One region of the Caldalkalibacillus uzonensis genome, then DNA from elsewhere that is predicted to be linked to it. Evidence: riboswitches for the same ligand, from Rfam matches in the RefSeq annotation. Region 1 holds a riboswitch; each other region holds the start of a gene.
What was found. Region 1 has a riboswitch for cyclic di-GMP ahead of J2S00_RS17375 (helix-turn-helix transcriptional regulator). Riboswitches for the same ligand answer to the same signal wherever they lie in the genome.
Positions count from the first base shown of each region.

Region 2: linked by a shared signal. The riboswitch ahead of J2S00_RS18910 (methyl-accepting chemotaxis protein) and the one ahead of J2S00_RS17375 (helix-turn-helix transcriptional regulator) in region 1 are both predicted to bind cyclic di-GMP.
Region 3: linked by a shared signal. The riboswitch ahead of J2S00_RS16815 (ATP-binding protein) and the one ahead of J2S00_RS17375 (helix-turn-helix transcriptional regulator) in region 1 are both predicted to bind cyclic di-GMP.
Region 4: linked by a shared signal. The riboswitch ahead of J2S00_RS13340 (sensor domain-containing protein) and the one ahead of J2S00_RS17375 (helix-turn-helix transcriptional regulator) in region 1 are both predicted to bind cyclic di-GMP.

Region 1 is NZ_JAUSUQ010000017.1:46,139-50,800, reverse strand. Features, by position in the region: tRNA gene J2S00_RS17415 (tRNA-Phe) at 73-148, shown strand; tRNA gene J2S00_RS17410 (tRNA-Thr) at 172-247, shown strand; tRNA gene J2S00_RS17405 (tRNA-Tyr) at 259-343, shown strand; tRNA gene J2S00_RS17400 (tRNA-Trp) at 350-423, shown strand; tRNA gene J2S00_RS17395 (tRNA-His) at 438-513, shown strand; tRNA gene J2S00_RS17390 (tRNA-Gln) at 526-600, shown strand; tRNA gene J2S00_RS17385 (tRNA-Gly) at 611-685, shown strand; tRNA gene J2S00_RS17380 (tRNA-Cys) at 718-791, shown strand; cyclic di-GMP riboswitch class I at 962-1,045, shown strand; gene J2S00_RS17375 (helix-turn-helix transcriptional regulator) at 1,146-1,442, shown strand; gene J2S00_RS17370 (hypothetical protein) at 1,809-2,228, shown strand; gene J2S00_RS17365 (CBO0543 family protein) at 2,252-2,722, shown strand; tRNA gene J2S00_RS17360 (tRNA-Leu) at 2,937-3,023, shown strand; gene J2S00_RS17355 (D-alanyl-D-alanine carboxypeptidase family protein) at 3,204-4,571, shown strand.
Region 2 is NZ_JAUSUQ010000028.1:63-4,724, reverse strand. Features, by position in the region: gene J2S00_RS18920 (NADPH-dependent FMN reductase) at 1-537, opposite strand, end outside; gene J2S00_RS18915 (LLM class flavin-dependent oxidoreductase) at 562-1,581, opposite strand; gene J2S00_RS18910 (methyl-accepting chemotaxis protein) at 2,017-3,753, opposite strand; cyclic di-GMP riboswitch class I at 3,855-3,943, opposite strand.
Region 3 is NZ_JAUSUQ010000016.1:11,215-15,876, reverse strand. Features, by position in the region: gene J2S00_RS16815 (ATP-binding protein) at 1-925, opposite strand, end outside; cyclic di-GMP riboswitch class I at 1,097-1,182, opposite strand; RNA gene ffs (signal recognition particle sRNA large type) at 1,324-1,588, opposite strand; gene tadA (tRNA adenosine(34) deaminase TadA) at 1,671-2,204, opposite strand; gene opp4C (oligopeptide ABC transporter permease) at 2,254-3,177, opposite strand; gene J2S00_RS16795 (ABC transporter permease) at 3,193-4,140, opposite strand; gene J2S00_RS16790 (peptide-binding protein) at 4,224-4,662, opposite strand, start outside.
Region 4 is NZ_JAUSUQ010000010.1:43,719-48,380, forward strand. Features, by position in the region: gene J2S00_RS13340 (sensor domain-containing protein) at 1-958, opposite strand, end outside; cyclic di-GMP riboswitch class I at 1,038-1,124, opposite strand; gene secA (preprotein translocase subunit SecA) at 1,456-4,005, shown strand; one part of gene prfB (peptide chain release factor 2) at 4,109-4,180, shown strand; one part of gene prfB (peptide chain release factor 2) at 4,182-4,662, shown strand, end outside.

The DNA of each region.
Region 1 (4,662 bases):
ACTAACAGGGACTGCTAGTCACAAAGCAATTGACAGCATCTCAAAACGTGTGTTATATTAACAATTGTCTCTGGCTCGGTAGCTCAGTCGGTAGAGCAGAGGACTGAAAATCCTCGTGTCGGCGGTTCGATTCCGTCCCGAGCCACCACTTAAAATATGGATTAATAGCGTGCCGGTGTAGCTCAATTGGCAGAGCAACTGACTTGTAATCAGTGGGTTGGGGGTTCGATTCCTCTCGCCGGCACCATACGAAAATGTGGAGGGGTAGCGAAGTGGCTAAACGCGGCAGACTGTAAATCTGCTCCCTCTGGGTTCGGCGGTTCGAATCCGTCCCCCTCCACCATATTGCAGGGGCATAGTTCAATGGTAGAACGGCGGTCTCCAAAACCGCAAGTGTGGGTTCGATTCCTACTGCCCCTGCCACTCTATATAACATGGCGGCTGTGGCGAAGTGGTTAACGCACCGGATTGTGGCTCCGGCATTCGTGGGTTCGAATCCCATCAGTCGCCCCATAGTTTTACTGTTGGGCTGTAGCCAAGCGGTAAGGCAACGGGTTTTGGCCCCGTGATGCGCTGGTTCGAATCCAGCCAGCCCAGCCATTCTATGCGAGCGGAAATAGCTCAGGGGTAGAGCACCACCTTGCCAAGGTGGGGGTCGCGGGTTCGAATCCCGTTTTCCGCTCCATTTTTATACACACTTTTATATGTGATTTAAGTGGCGGCATAGCCAAGTGGTAAGGCAGAGGTCTGCAAAACCTTTATCCCCGGTTCGAATCCGGGTGCCGCCTCCATTTTAACTTTAAGTATGCTTCTTTCCTGTGAAAGAAGTTTTTTATTTTATGATTCCCAAAAATAGGTCATAAGTCGTGTACCTAATTGAAGAAAAAAATGGTAACATAATAGACAGGACATTGGTCCTGCTTCCAATTGCTTAAAAATTCAAATTCCATAATGCTTAAAAAACGCACAAGGGCAAAGCTACGGAAACGTAGTGACGCAAAGCTATAGGGGCTAAAGCAACATGCCATGCCAGCCAGCTGCCGTTTAAGAAAACAAACACACCTTCTTAAGCGGAGGTGTGTTTTCTATTAAACATATGAACTTAATTTCAAATTATAAAGATATGAGTGGAGAGGGTGGTTGTAGTGAAGCCGATTGAGTACCTGCCACAACATAACGTGGAAATTAAGGAGCAAGAATATAAACGTGTTGTCCATTATATTGCTAAGCGCTACCGTTTAACCAGAAGAGAAGAGGAAATTTTACTCATGTTATCTTTATATGGATATTCAAATGAAGAACTCTCCAAAACATTGTTCGTTTCCCAAACGACGGTAAAAAATCATATTCATAAGATACTTAAGAAAACACGCACCAGTTCAACACGGGGACTTTTATCAATGGTAATCGATTACTTTTATACCCTAAAATGTATAATCTAAAGTGATACTTGTTAGTTACATAATAGTTAAGAACAGTACGCAACGACAATATGCAACTCCTTCTGTTTCAACTTCGCATTATGCGTTAATGCAAGTTGGAAAACGGAAAGGGGTTTTTTATTTTGTCCGGAAGAAGGAACGTTATGTGAACTATATGTAGATCATTCAATGTTTTTGGCTTCAGAGAAGCTATGCTGCATAAAATAACTGGGGTATATACATAATACCTCGTGTAAAAGAAAAATGGATTAAAACCTTTATTTACATAAAAATGGACAAAATAAAGAAAAATAAGGTAAGAAGTTAACCTTTATTTTATACAAATAAAAATTATTTAAAATGATAAGAACTTAAGGAGATATATATATGAGAAATATGGCTGCTTTATTTTCCATTCTTATGCCCGGATTCGGACAAATATATAATGGTCAGTTCTTGAAAGGTGTCTTCTTTATAATAGTTGAGCACTTTGATAATGTATTTGGAAATATAAACAATGCCATTCATCTTGATTTTAATGGATTCCACCAACAGGCTGTAGATGCGACAAATTTCCAATTCATGTTATTTTACCCTGGATTTTATGCTTATGCAGTATGGGATGCTTGGTATTATGCAAAACCTAATGCTGACAAGTCAAAGACCGCTATTCCATTTGTCATTGCCGGTTTCCTTGGAGAGTTGAGTGCAATATATGCACCAAAACTAGCCATACCCACTTTAACCGTAGGATTGTTATTAATTATCCCTATTCTTTGTGGAATGATCATATTTAGGAAACAATAAAACGATGGGAGACAACATGATTCATGGACAGAATATTATTGTGGTGTTTACTAATCATTGGAATTGGATTATTTCTTTTCAGTTTAAGAAAACCACTCCTTTTGAAGGACACGATTTTAATTTTCTTAATGAAAGCTTATTTTTCATCATTTATTGGGGTTATTGTAGTAAAAGAAGAAATGGTTGAATACCCTGTAAGATTTTTAAGTAAATATTTCGATGCTAGTATTCTTTTTGAATATTTTCTTTATCCCATCATGTGTATTTACCTTTACCAAACAACTGTACATTCAAGATTTCTAGGCATTGTTCTCCAATGTGCATTGTATACCGCTGCATTAACGACCATTGAGGTCATTTGTGAAAAATATACCGATTTAGTTGAATACCATTCATGGACTTGGATGCACTCGTTTATAACCATCTTTCTTCTATCTCTTTCAGTGCGTCTCCTTTTGCAATTGATAAATAAAATAGAAATGTCAAAGGTATAGCGCTTCATTAGACCGCACCAGTGTGAGTTGTTTGACGCTATTCGTTCCGTTTGCAGGAATGGTTAAACTGGACGAATTAACTCAATTTGCAGGAACATTTGGGAACAATTATGATAGGATACAGCTACCCAAAATTTGGGTGCGGTTTTACATAAAAAAACAGGTTGACTTAGGTTTGCGTCCGTGTTATATTATTCATTGTCAACAAAAACGTGCCGGTGTGGCGGAATTGGCAGACGCGCACGACTCAAAATCGTGTTCCCTTGCGGGAGTGGGGGTTCGACTCCCTTCACCGGCACCATACATATTATTTGCACAACGCGGTTTCTTGTATAGATGTGGTACAAGGAGTCGCGTTTTTTATTTTAGTACCTTGTCAATCCAAAACCTGCCATCGCCAAAGCAATGCTTTTATGTCATAATAAATAAGGTTGATACAGCTGATTAATAACTTTTTTGAATATGCATGGAGTGGGAAAAGATGACGGACAGATCCGTTTCTCAATATGATATTGTGCGCTTGCTGATCATCGGACTGATTATATCAGGTTTACTCTTTTATCCAGCGGTACCTCAGGCTCAAGAATTGGACCACCATCCATTTACAGCAGAAGGCATTGTATTGATGGATGCCAAAACGGGGCAAGTACTGTACAGTAAAAATGCAGAACAACCATTTTATCCGGCTAGTATCACTAAAATAATGACAGCCATTTTGGCATTGGAATCAGGTCGGTTAGACGAGATGGTGGTTACTTCGGAATTGGCCAGGCATGCAATCGGTAACCGCATTTATTTGGCTGAAGGAGAAGAAAAACCCTTAATTGACCTGGTTTACGGCATCATGTTGAATTCGGGAAATGACGCAGCCATTGCCATTGCTGAGCATTTAGGAGGAAGTGTAGAGGGATTTGCCGAGATGATGAATGCCAAGGCCAAGGAGATTGGCGCTCTCGAAACCCACTTTGTTAACCCGCATGGACTGCATGATGATGATCATTACACAACGGCCATGGATATGGCTAAAATTGCTCAATATGCCTTGCAAAATCCGTTGTTTCGCGAAATTGTAACGACCAAAACCATGCCCTGGTTTGGTGAAGAATGGCATTCTAACCTGGTTAATACGAACCGTTTGCTGTGGGATTATGAAGGGACAACAGGCATTAAAACCGGGTATACCAGTGCTGCTGGACAAACCTTTGTCGCCTCAGCTGAAAGAGATGGGACCGAATTGATCGTTGTTTTGTTGAAAGCCACTCACCGGCAAAACCTGTGGCAGGAAGCTGCCGCTCTCCTGGACTACGGCTTTGAACATTATCAAACCGTGAAAGTGTGGAACGAAGGCGACTATGTTACTGAAACATTGTATGGGCAAGAGCATGTGTTTCAGTTGGCAGAGGATGTGTATGTCACCATGCCCAAAGCAGCTGATGGAAAGTTTCAGTGGGATGAACGCCTGGAATTAACCCATGTTACTCCTCCATTTATTAAAAACATGTTGGCTGGCCATCTGGTTGTCGAAACAGAAGATCACACTATAATGAAAGTGCCTGTTCACTACATGCATTCACGGGAGTTGTCATCAGATACAGAAATGGCAGTGGATTCTAAGGCATCGGTAAGCACCCAAAGCATCGCTACTGAAGACAATGTGCTAGTCGCAGTCGAAGACTTGGTCGCCCATGGTACGGGAGAGCATATCGTCTCAGTTGTGGCCCGCTGGTGGTACATCCCCTTCTTGGCCTTACTGGTGTTGTTTGTGTATCAACGCAGGCGGCGTAAAAAAACAGCTATGCGTGGGCTGTCATCCCAAACTCATTCCAAGCATTGGCCTCCAACCCCCTAAACTTCAGCCTCCTAAGTCGGGAGGCTGTTCGTTTAAGAGAGCAGACCGCTTGATTGGGCAAGATGGAGAATGTTACCTTTATCTTAGGAAG
Region 2 (4,662 bases), on a different contig from region 1:
GGTCTTTTCTATTCCTCTGTGCATAATAATCAGCTCGGTAGCCAACTTTTGAATACGGTTGAGAAGATCTGTGTCGATAATCTCATTATTTGTATTAAAATGCTGCGAGTGGGCATAAACGTAACTGGGTGCCACGTAGCAACGTAAATATCCTGCGATGGGCTTTAGTTGGTTCTCAATTACCAAGTAATGTTGATAAGTTCCTCCATTAGCGACAAACCCCATCACCTTATGACGAAAAACTTCTGGTGAGACTAAGTCAAACACATTTTTTAAAGGAGCGGGTATGGAACCATTGAAAATGGGACTTCCTATCAAATACAGATCGGCTTCAGAGACTTTTTTGATCACTTCTTGCGTATCGTCATTATAGTGGGAGGTGGGCCTACCATCACAAAACTGCAATTCATAATTTTTTAAATCTAAAAACTCTATCTGTACATTAGCGCGGAGCTTCTCTACTTCATCAAGTACCTGTTTGACAAGAACCGCCGTTTTAGAACCTAAAATAGTGCCAGATATCCCGAGCAGTTTCATCAACTTCATCTCCCATTTCCGATGTCATTTTACCAAACTTGATGTTTGAAAAGATTTTTTAAACGCCGGCATCACTTCTTGAGCGACGAGTTCCATTGATTTAAGTACCTTTTCATGAGGCAATCCACCAAAATTCATAAGCATCATGATATGGTTACATCCGGCTTGCTCATATTTTTTTAACCTTAGGATAACATCTTCTGGGTTACCAATAAGCAATTGCTCTCGTTCTTCTAAATCTTCAAACTGGGCCGAGCGCCCATAGAGCCGTGTATCCAAATAGAGATTCAGATGTTCTCTCGCGTCTCTTATGGCTTCTTCTCTAGTGGGAGCTACATAAGCATGAACCGCTATTGGAATGTTGATTTTCTGTTCATCATGGCCGGCTTCCCGATACACCTTTTTGTAATCATCTATAATATTCTTTAGTTCGGTTATAGAATTGCTGGCCACATAGGCAACGCCCATAAGGTTATGTCCCATTTTCCCTACATAATACGCCCCGCGAGAACTAAGAGCCCCGATCCATAATGGTACTTTTTCCTGTTTGGGCAATACTTGCAACTGAACGTCGTTATATTGGTAGTACTTCCCTTTGTGAGAGAATTTTTCACCACTCCATGCTCTTTCGATTACTTCTAAACCTTCGTTAAACATGTGAACTTTTTCTTCCGGATCTACATTGAAGCCAGTAAATTCATGGGGTAAATAACCACTTCCTAAACCAAGATTGACTCGCCCGTCACTCAATACATCTAACAGAGCATAGTCTTCAGCTACTTTTATGGGATTTTGAAAAGGTAGTGTCACAATGGCAACACCTAGGCGAATATTTTTGGTACGTTCAGCAATGACTGAAAGCAGCATTTGAGGCGTTGTCATAATACCATATTCACTAAAATGGTGCTCGGCAAACCAAACGGCATCATACCCTAATTGATCTGCCACCTCCGATTGCTCTATAATTTCCTGAATCAGTTGCTCAGGCGAACGAGAAATTTTTTCTTTGTAGTTATCAGAAACTGTAAACAATCCAAATTCCATTTGAATAACCTCCATTTTTGATAAATATAAAAACAAAAAACCAGTAGTATAGAGGTAGCCCAAAACGATTTTAAAGTTTCGCTTTGAGTCTCCCAATACTACTGGTTGTTTATCTATTTAACGGAATGGGTTGTCCCCAATTCCTCATAGATAAGCCAGTTCATTTATAAAATTATTCTTATAATTATATTATATACAATATTTTAAGATATACAAGTGTTTTTTTATTTGAATCAATTTCAAAATTATTCATCAAGAGTTCTCACAAGAACAGCAATTCTAAGATTATCGTTTTAAAAAGTGAGTTTAAACGACTCTTTGGGCAGTTATTAATTCAAGATTGATACGATCACAGGCTAATTTGGAAGCATTGTACGGTCTAAGCATTTCATTAAGGGAGTCCTTGTTCAATAATCCTTTTTAAGAGAGAGACAATTATACTTTAAACCGGGAAACCAGCTGCTGCAGGTCTTCTGCCATTTTAGCTAAAGTGGAGGCAGCTGCTGATATTTCTTCCATGGATGCATTCTGTTCTTCAGCTGAAGCTGCCACATTTTGGGAATGTCCTGTTGACTGCTCAGTGATTTGAGCGGTTTGCTGAGCAGATTGTAATAAGTGGTCTGTGGCTTTCGTAATCTGCTGAATGGCTGCATTAACCGCTTTAAGTTGATCAGAAACCCCCTTGACTGAACCTGCAATACGAGAAAAGGCCTCTCCAGCTTGATTCACTAAATTGGTTCCTTCTTGCACCACAGCGTTTCCCTCATTCATCACCTGGGTTGTTTTGGATGTCTCTTCTTGAATCTCCTTAATCAAGGCACTGACTTGATTGGCAGCCTGGGTCGATTGCTCTGCCAGTTTGCGCACTTCCTCGGCCACGACGGCAAACCCCCGTCCATGCTCACCTGCTCGGGCAGCTTCGATAGCGGCATTTAAAGCCAGTAAATTGGTCTGTTCTGAAATGTCGGTGATCAAAGTAATCACTTTTTCAATTTCTGCTGCTTTCTCATTAAGCTCTTGGCTGACAGCTTCCATTTTTGCGCTGGTATTGTTAATATGTTGCATTTGCTGTACGGAGCGTTCAACCACTTCCAAGCCATCTTCAGCGATTTGGGTGGTGTCTGAGGCTGAGTGGGTGACCTCCTGGATATGATGAGTCATCTGTACGACTTCCCCTTTCATATTATGCACTACCGTTTCTAATTCTTTGGTAACGTTCAACTGATGTTCTTGACCTGATGCCACTTGCTGGATGGAATCAGTAATTTGTTCTGTGGCTTTACTGGTTTCTTCACTGCTGGCTGATAGTTGTTCTGATGTGGTAGCCACTTGTTGGGCCACGTCCGTCACCCGAGTGATAATCTCTCTTAAATGGGTGGTCATATGGTTGATGTTGTCAGCTAATGTGCCCACTTCATCTTTGTTTTTGATTTGTAAGATTTCAAGGTCCAAATGTCCTTTAGCAATCTGTTGGACATACTCAACAATGTTTAAAATGGGTTGTGACAAGTGGCGGGAAAAGAAATAAATCACAATGAGCCCGATAACTAAAGCCACTAATAGCGTCCACAATAAAGCATAAAATATAGTATTGGCCTCACTGTTAAAATCAATCATATAGGTGCCAGCCGTCACGATCCACCCCCAATGGGGATCCAGTTCTACGTAGGTTACTTTGGGCTCAATTTGATCTGGCGCGTTGGGCAATCCAAAATCATAGTAGACAAAACCACCGCCCTCCTGAGCTGTTCTGATAAAGTCCTGAATAAAATAGGCGCCACTTGAATCTTGCAATTCCAACACGTTTTCCCCTTCTAGTCTTGGATGTAAGTGAGTCAACCCTTGTTCATCAATAACTGTGAAATAACCATGTTCGCCCATATCAATATTCATGGAGATTTCCCTTGTGCCATCTGCCTGTTTTTCTCCCATTAAATATATTTTAGCTCTTTCCTGCGCCTCTTCCAAAGTCAAATGACCGGCTTTCACCTCCTGGTTTAACACTTCAATCACGTTTAAAGCCATTTTAACATTGTTCTTCAGATTGGTAGCGCCCAGATCATCTAGACTGTTTTTGGAGGTGTAATAGCCCAAGATGCCAATGAACAGGGCAGGTACAATGAGTAACAGTACAGAGATCGACACGAGTTTGGTTCTGAGTTTGAATGTCATTATAATGCCTCCTAGTTAAATTTTTACAAAAAAGAAGCTATTTCCCTAAAGGAAATAGCATGGGCTAACTCTGGAAAAACAGGCCGATTGATGTCTTTTCACAAGGCAGCCCAGCCATCCTAGTCCCGGGAAGGACCTTAGATCTGTGGCTTTGCGTCCCCACTTTTCAATGGGTTTGCCTTTTTCTTGTGTGAAGAAATTTTTATGAAAAATTGTTAAGAAAAACCTAAAAAATATATACATAGCTCGACCAGTACGATTCTTGCATGACCAGATCGCGATTCTGTAAAATGAGATTGCCTGTGTGCTTCCTCATCCCAAAATCATTTAGCTTTACCCTTCTTTTTCATCCCTGCGGGATGAGAAAGCCACAGCAAAGCTGCTTAATCTTGACCGTAGCTTTACGATATACTTATACGGCATCATACCCTAATTGATCTGCACCTCCGATTGCTCTATAATTTCCTAAATTAGTTGCTCAAGCGAACGAGAAATTTTTTCTTTGTAGTTATCAGAAACTGTAAACAATCCAAATTCCATTTGAATAACCTCCATTTTTGATAAATATAAAAACAAAAAACCAGTAGTATAGAGGTAGCCCAAAACGATTTTAAAGTTTCGCTTTGAGTCTCCCAATACTACTGGTTGTTTATCTATTTAACGGAATGGGTTGTCCCCAATTCCTCATAGATAAGCCAGTTCATTTATAAAATTATTCTTATAATTAGTATATGCATTATTTTAAAATATTCAAGTGTTTTTTTAATTGAGGCTTTTGCAAAATGCCTTTTTTACCGTGAGGTAAACAAGATTTTGGAACCTAATACCATAATTGGTTGTAGAGCTATTGATCTTAAGTGATCGAGGGTATACTTTCCCCCTCCCCACCATATGCGGGCTGGTGATTTC
Region 3 (4,662 bases), on a different contig from region 1:
CTGGTAAGAAGTGATGGGAGAGAGTCAACCGCCCCTGGTTGCCCATTGCTTCAATGGCATTTTTACAAATATTGAGAAATACTTGTTTTAACAGCTCCTTATCACCCACAATGGGCGGAAGATTGTCAAAATCTTTGGTTTGAACTTCTATACCGTGTAATAAAGCCTCATTTTGAATAATAGGTAAAAACTGTTTCATCAGCAGGGCCAGATCGATTTTTTCGTAGCGGGTCTCCCGTGATTTGCTCAGTAACAAAAACTCGCCCACCAGATGATTGATCCGGTCAATTTCATCCAACATGATGTTGGTATATTCAACTTCCCGCATCATGTTGCGTTCCTTCAAAGTCTTGTTTAATATTTGTAAAAAACCGCGGATACTGGTTAAGGGATTGCGAATTTCATGGGCTGTGCCTGCTGCCATTTGTCCGATCATGGCCAGCCGTTCGTTGCGATGGATTTGATTTTCTAAAGAGCGCAAATTTGTCACATCTTTGATAAATATGTACGCACCTTGTTGGTGGCCGGCCTCATCAATGAGCGGAAAACTGTCCACCAGAATTTCATAGTAACACTGGCCATTATGCCATGTCATGGCCTGATTCCGAATCGTCACGCCCTCAAAGACCCGTTTGGAGATTAATTGCCGGCCTTCAGGTATATTTTTAAAAAGATGGAAAATGTTTTGACCAATAAAAACTTCGGGATCATCTCCCATTATTTTAGCGGCGGCTTTGGTGATAGAGACAATATGGCCCTGTTCATTAAGTAGTATGAGTCCAATGTGAGCATTGTTAAAGATCTGTTCGGAAAAAAGGGCGTGAAGAATAGAAGGTAATCCATGTGAGCTTGACGTCATCTGAACCCCTACCTTTACGATGGTCTCACCGTTGGCCAGCCCTGAAATATAAGTAATATTTAACATAGCATAACGGGCAAAACCTAGACAGGCCGATGTCAACCATTATATGTATATTATCAATCTATTTACTTCTTGTTTAATTGGTTAAAATCCTCCCTGATACCATAAAATTCGACATGGCGCTAAGGGCTAGGCTAAACAAAAAACATATCCGTTTAAAGGATATGTTCCCTAAACGGCAGCTGGCTGGCTTAGTTGGTATAACCTTAGCCCCTGTAGCTTTGCGTCACTACGTTTCCGTAGCTTTGCCCTTCACTCAATCTAACTGTTTATTCACAGTATTCCTTTGTTTTTTGATTATACAAAACTTTAGCTTGATAAAAAAGCGATTAACCTCATTTTGGCCAAACGCTACCTCTAAAAAAAGAAAAAACACCTTATTTGCAGGTGTTTGTTAACTGCTGTGCACCTATCCTCGATAAGCACTACCCAAGCGTACTCATGCCGCCAGCTCGGAAAAGGCTACCCTACAACACACGGAGATACCCACTTACCGCTGCTTCCTTCCGGACCTGACGGGGTTCATGGGCTTCCGTTGCATAGGACCCTTTCGTCAACACCGCGTACATGAGCCAGACCTCACATAGTGCAAACCTCAGATAGGCATCGACCCCGCTATAGCGGATTGCGGGTTACAGGGCACCGCTACCTCCCCGTCTAGCACAGCAAACTTTATAAACATGTTTGGACACAGTTGCATGGCAACTGTAACTAACATTATAACGAAAGCTAGCTCATTACACAAGTGTTAATCCTTTCCTTCCAGGCCCAATTGTTGCCCATCACCTGCATCAGTGAGCAAGCGTTTGGCAACTTTCCTTGCTGTCCGCAAACGGCGGAAGAAGTCTTTCAATACATGTTGACATTCCTCTTTCCTGACTCCGGCAATAACCTCCACCTGATGGTTCAGGCGTTCATCTTGCAGTGTGTTGTACAGGGTCCCTGCATAACCCGCTTTTGGATCTTCCGTACCATACACCACTCGCTTGATGCGCGCTTGAACAATGGCCCCGGCACACATGGGACAGGGTTCTAAAGTGACGTATAAATCACAACCTGTTAACCGCCAACCCCCTAGCTGCTCACAAGCCTCTTGGATGGCGATGATCTCGGCATGCGCTAAGGGGCTCTTGTCAATCTCCCGCCGGTTATAGCCTGTGCCTATCACGGTACCGTCTTTGACAATCACAGCACCAATGGGCACCTCCCCCAGGGATTCCGCTCGCTTAGCCAGTTGAATGGCTTGCTCCATCCACTTTTCATGATCTTCTTGACCCGGCAATCTTACTCACGTCCTTTAAAGACTGGCTTGTACATGTGTCCTTTTCATTCTATTTTTCAATCACACGCGGGTCAAGGGCATCACGTAAACCCTCCCCCACAAAGTTAAAGGCCAGTACCGTAATTAAAATCATGAGTCCCGGAAAAGTTGGATACCACCAGGCTGTGCGGAAAATGGTCACGCTTTGGGCATCGGTCAACATATTACCCCAGCTTGGTGTAGGCGGTTGAACACCTAATCCCAGGAAACTTAGTGTTGATTCAGTCATAATAATGCTACCTACTCCTAATGTAGCAGCTACAATAATCGGCCCCATGGCATTGGGTAAAATTTGACTAAAAATGATACGCACATTGGACATGCCTGTCGTCCGTGCCGCCAGGACAAATTCACGCTTTTTCAAAGTTAGAAATTCTCCGCGCACCAAGCGGGCTGTTCCCATCCAACCGAAGATAGCCAGCACAAAGATAATAGTGCTCAGGCCTGGTTGAAGAAAGGCAACCAAGGTAATCAAAAGAAAAATGCTTGGAAATGAAATAAAAACATCAACAGTGCGCATCAAGATGGCATCAATGCGTCCCCCATAATATCCGGCGATAGCTCCGACCAGGGTGCCGATGGTAATCATAATGGCCATGGCCGAGAAGCCGACCATCAGGGAAACCCGGCCGCCGTACAGGATTCGGGTAAAAATATCACGTCCCACATGGTCTGTACCCAGCCAATGTTCGGCACTTGGTGGTTGCAAACGGTTGGTTAAGTCTTGCTTATGAGGCTCATACGGTGTCAGATATGGCGCAAAACTGACCGCCAAAATAATGAGGATCAGACATACCAACCCCGCCACAGCCAACTTATTCTGAAAAAACCTGGAAATAATGATTAACCATAGCGAACGCCGCTCTCCTATTGTGACCGCTTTTGGGTCTTCTGCTGTAGCAGGAGCAGGCAGATGTTGATGAATTTGGGACATCTTTTACTGCACCTCCTAGTACTCTATGCGCGGGTCAACAATGGCATAGAAGATATCGGCCAGCAGATTGCCGATGACAACCAAAACGGCACTAAACATGGTTAAGGCCATAATGACCGGGTAGTCACGCTGAACGACTGAATTAATAAACAACTGACCAATTCCTGGCCAACTGAATAATGTTTCCACAACGACAGAACCACCGATAAAGGTCGGCAACATTAAACCAAAAATCGTAATCACCGGAATCATGGCATTGCGCAAGCCGTGTTTGTAAATAACAGTTCTTTCCCTAAATCCCTTGGCCCGTGCCGTACGGATGTAATCCTGACGGATGACGTCCAGCATACTGGAACGGGTGTAGCGCATCAAACTGGCCATATCATAGCTGCCCAGCACAATCATGGGCAGAATCAAATGGTGAATCCGGTCCCAGATACTGAATGGTACGTTAATGGTATGAATGCCTCCAGACGGAAACCACCCCAATTGAACGGAAAATATCATGAGCAACATCAGCCCAAGCCAGAAGTTAGGTGTTGCCACACCGATAAAAGAAAAAGTGGTTACCGAGTAATCCAGTACACTGTATTGCCGGGTCGCCGATAACACCCCAAAGGGAATAGCCAACACAATGGCAAACAACGAGGAGGCAATCATCAACACCAGGGTATTAGGCAAACGCTCCATGATGATATCATTCACCGGCCGACGCTGAATAAAGGATGTGCCTAGATCTCCCTGCAAAATATGACCCACCCATTTCATATATTGGACATGAGGAGGATCATTTAATCCCAGCCGCTCAGACATACGTTCCAGGTCTTCTGGTTTAATGTTTGGATCAATCAGCATGCTGGCCGGGTCCCCAGGTGCCAAGTACATAATGGCAAAACTAAGAATGGAGATGCCAATTAAAATGGGAATGGTCATGACTAAACGGCGTAAGATATATGATGTCATCTCTAGCACCCTTTACTGTCCAGCTTGTCTTGGGGAAAAGAGTGGGGAGTGAAAACCCCCCACTCTCTTTTGTTTCACTAAGATTACTGTTCAAGCCACCAATCGTCTGCTTTGTAGAACGGTACACTAGGATGGTGGATAAAGCCATGCAAGTTGATCGGATACGCCACATTTTCCATGGGATAATTTAGGAAGACATAAGGCAAGTCTTCAGACAAGATTTTAAAGATTTCGTGCAGTTTTTCTGTGCGCTTGGCTTCATCCATTTCTAGATTAACTGCTTCCATGAGCTGATCCAATTCTTCGTTTACGTAACTGCCATAGTTTAAGCCTTCATCAATTTGCCCGGAGTGGAAGATATGGTAGGGGTTGGGGTCAGTACCCAAGTTCCAGCTCAGGATAATCGTGTCAAATTCATGCCTAGGCGGATTGATGGTATCCACGAAAGCCCCCCACTCCAGTGATTTTGGAGTCGCTTTGATACCGATTTCAGCTAATTGATCCTGAATAATCACCGCTGTG
Region 4 (4,662 bases), on a different contig from region 1:
GGATCCCCAAACTTCTTAATTGATTTAATATCTGCGCTGTGTGTTCCAAACTGGCCATCATCGCTGATTCGGTGATCTCCACTCTCAACTGGGAAGGCGCCAGTCTGGTGTGGTCCAGGATTTGCTGCACCATATCAGCCAAATGATCCTGTTGAAATTGGATGGCTGAGAAATTGACGGACACCTGGATTGGGCTGAAGCCCTGTTGCTGCCACACTTTTGCTTGCTGACAGGCAGTCTGTAATACCCACTCACCAATGGACCTGATTAATCCATTGGCTTCTGTCAGAGGCAAGAATTCATTGGGTGGCACTAGTCCCAGACTAGGGTGCTGCCAGCGGATCAGGGCTTCCATTCCACAAATGGATCTTGTGGTGGTATCGATTTGGGGCTGGTAATAGACACGGAATTGTTTTTTTGCCAGCGCATGATGCAACTCGTTTTCTAACAGTATGCCCCTCAACTGGTCAAAATTCATATCTTGCTTATGATATACGTGTGGATTACTCTTCTCTCCATAGGACACAACATCATGCTGTATAGATTGGGTACGCTGCTGTCCTGTCATGTCCCTGAAGTAGATAACCAAAATATCTTGGGAAGGGTAAACGGTTACTTCATACCGCCGGTTCAGAGCAGGATATAGTTCTGTGAAGCTCCTTACTGTCTGACTCCTGGAAGCATGGGTGGACTCTGTGTAAAACTTGCTGCCCTTCAGCTGAGGAAAGGTACGCCATATATTTTTGCCAAACAGGCTGAAGCGGTCAATATTAAACAGACGTTCTATTGATTGATTAAGATAGATGAATTCCCACTGCTGGTTAAGGGCGATAAACCCGTCTTGTGTATTTTCTAAGATGTTAAAGATTTGTTGCCCTGACTTAGCGAGGGCTTGTCCCAATTTAGGGCTGACTATATGAGCATCTGCTTGGACTGACTGGTTTCCCTTTCTTACCATGACAGTTAACCTGCCTTTCATCCCCGGTGATGTCAAAAAGCCACACCCGTTTATACAGGGTGTGGCTTTTTCCCCCATAAACGGCAACTGGCTGGCATAGTCCTAACGGACCTTAGCCCCTGTAGCTTTGCGTCACTGCGTTTCCGCAGTTTTGCCTTTATCCTGTTATTGTTTAAAATTGTCGGTATCGTAAAAAGTGCTATTATGTTATACTTCTTAGCTGCTAGATTAATATAATATAATAATAAACATAATATAATGATACAAAATTTGACATCTTTATTCAAGGGAGTTCGACAATTTTTTGAACGATTTTGACAAAATAATGTTTAATTACATCTCCATCATTCATGCCTTCCCTGACCTTTCTTGTCTCCCTCCACTTTGATTTGGTAAAATAGGCTTGATGTGATTCACCCCTGTCTGGATAGAAATGGCGCTCATAGAAGCTTATGGGTCAGCACGGAGAGACAGGCGGATGAAAGGAGCGATTAACGATGCTCGGATGGTTGAAGAAGTGGATTGGAGATCCCACAGAGAAAGAATTAAAGAAAATGTACACCATTGTTGAGCATATCAACAGTCTTGAACCGGACATAGAGCGCCTATCTGATAACGAACTGCAGCAAAAAACAGCACAATTTAAGGCGCGTCTGGCTGATGGAGAAACCCTCGATGACCTGTTACCCGAGGCCTATGCTGTTTGCCGGGAAGCAGCCAAACGGGTACTGAACATGCGCCACTTTGATGTGCAGCTGTTGGGCGGCATTGTCCTGCATAAAGGGGAAATAGCGGAGATGAAAACCGGGGAAGGGAAAACATTGGTGGCCACCCTCCCCATTTATTTAAATGCTTTGACAGGCAAAGGGGTTCATCTGGTCACGGTCAACGAGTACCTGGCCAAGAGGGACAGTGAGCAGATGGGCAAGCTGTATAACTTTTTGGGCTTAACCGTTGGGCTTAACATTAGCGGCCTGTCAGCTGAGCAAAAGAAGGAAGCGTACGTGGCCGATATCACTTATGGCACCAACAATGAGTTTGGCTTTGATTACTTAAGGGACAACATGGTGCTGTACAAGGAGCAGATGGTGCAGCGGCCGCTCAATTTCGCCATTGTAGACGAGGTGGACAGCATCCTCATTGATGAGGCACGCACACCTCTGATTATTTCGGGCCAGGCTCAGCGCTCTACCCAGTACTACACGGCGGCGGACCGTTTTGTGGCCGGCCTGGTCAAAGAGCGGGACTATACGGTGGATGAGAAGGCGCGCAACGTGATGCTGACCGATGAAGGGGTAGCCAAAGCGGAGCGTTACTTTGGCATTGACAACTTGTATGATCATGCCAATGTGCTGATTAACCACCATATTAATCAGGCCTTAAAAGCACGGGTGATTATGCGCCGTGATGTGGACTATGTGGTGGAAAATGGTGAAGTGGTGATTGTGGATGAGTTTACCGGCCGCTTGATGCACGGCCGCCGCTACAGTGACGGGCTGCATCAGGCCATCGAGGCCAAGGAAGGGCTGGAGATCCACAAGGAAAGCATGACGTTGGCCACGATCACCTTCCAAAACTACTTCCGTATGTATCAGAAGCTGGCTGGCATGACAGGGACCGCCAAAACAGAGGAAGAAGAGTTTCGCAAAATATATGGCCTGGATGTGTATGTGATTCCCACCAACAAACCGATGATCCGTAACGATATGCCCGATATGGTCTATAAAACGGAGGAAGCCAAGTACCGGGCCGTGGTCAGGGAGATCGTGGAGCGGCACCAAAAGGGACAACCTGTCCTGGTGGGCACGGTCTCTATTGAAAAATCAGAATTGCTGTCGGCCATGCTTAAGAAAGAAGGCATCCCTCACCAGGTGCTCAATGCCAAACACCATGAGCGTGAAGCGGAAATCATTGCTCAAGCCGGGCAACGGGGAGCAGTTACCATTGCCACCAATATGGCCGGCCGGGGAACCGATATTATGCTGGGTGAAGGTGTGGCTGAGCTGGGCGGGTTGCATATTATCGGGACGGAGCGGCATGAATCCCGACGCATTGATAACCAGTTGCGCGGTCGTGCCGGACGCCAGGGTGATCCCGGTTCCAGCCAGTTTTATTTGTCACTGGAAGACGAGCTGATGCGCCGTTTTGGCGGGGAAAACATTATGGGCATGATGAACCGGCTGGGCATGGATGAGGATCAGCCCATCGAGAGCCGCATGATTACCCGGGCCATTGAAAAAGCTCAGGAGCGGGTGGAAGGGCACAACTTTGACATCCGCAAATGGTTGCTGCAATACGATGATGTGATTAATCAGCAGCGGGAAATAATTTACAAGCAGCGCCGGGAAGTGCTGGAACGGGACAGCCTGCGCGAAGTGGTAGAGGGTATGCAGAGAAGCGTAGTGGAGCGCATCGTCACCTTGCATACCCCTGACAGTGAAGTGCCTGAAGAGTGGGATTATCAGGCGATTATTGACTATGCCAACGCCACTTTCTTCCATGAAGGCACGGTGACTGTCAATGATATTAAAATGAAATCCCGGGAAGAGATCATCAACCTGTTTATGGACCGGATCAAAGCGATCTATGACCAGCGGGAGCAGGAAGCAGGGGCCGAGCTGATGCGCGAATTTGAAAAAGTGGTTGTTTTGCGTGCGGTGGACACCAAATGGATGGACCACATTGATGCCATGGACCAGCTGCGGCAGGGCATTCACTTGCGGGCCTACGGCCAGACAGATCCGCTCAGGGCCTACCAGATGGAAGGCTTTGAAATGTTCCAGAACATGATTGAGTCCATCGAAGAGGAAGTGGCCACTTACATCCTCAAAGCCCATATTACGCCCAACGTAGAACGTCAGGCTGTGGCCCAGGGTGAATCGGTCCGGCCCACTGCCGTCCAGCCCGGAGGACGTACATCTACACAGGCCCCCGGCGGGAAGAAACCCAAACGAGAGCCGATCCGCGTTGGAGAGAAGACCGGCCGCAATGAGCCTTGTCCCTGTGGCAGCGGCAAAAAGTATAAACATTGTTGCGGAAGGGCTTAACGCTCCCCTCTATGTTGCACTATAATGGGAAACAGGACATTAACTCATAATAAGAAAATATGCCGGACAAGAAGTTATAAAGGAATAGAGGAGTGAGTTTACCATGTCAATTAGTGAACTGCGTCAAGAATTAACGGCGTTAAAACAGCGCCTGAGTGATATAAGGGGGTCTCTTTGACTTACCTCAAAAACAGGCCCGCATCCAAGAACTGGAACAAACAATGAGTGCGCCGGATTTCTGGGACGACCAGAATAAGGCCCAAACCATTATTAATGAAGCTAATGCCCTCAAACAGCAAGTTGAAAAAATGAGCAACATTGAAGGCCAGTTGGAGGATATTGAGGTGATGCTTGAGCTGGCCGCAGAAGAGGATGACGAGTCCCTCACCAAGGAGGCAGGCCAGGCCATTCATCAGCTGAAAGAAGAAGCAGGGCAGTTTGAGCTGGAATTATTGCTCAATGAGCCTTATGATAAAAACAATGCCATCCTGGAGCTTCATCCCGGTGCCGGTGGAACGGAATCCCAGGACTGGGCTTCCATGCTGCTTAGAATGTATACCCGCTGGGCAGAGGATAAAGGCTTTAAAGTAGAAACACTGGATTATCTGCCTGGTGATGAAGCCGGGGTCAAAAGTGTCACCTTGTTGATTAAAGGGC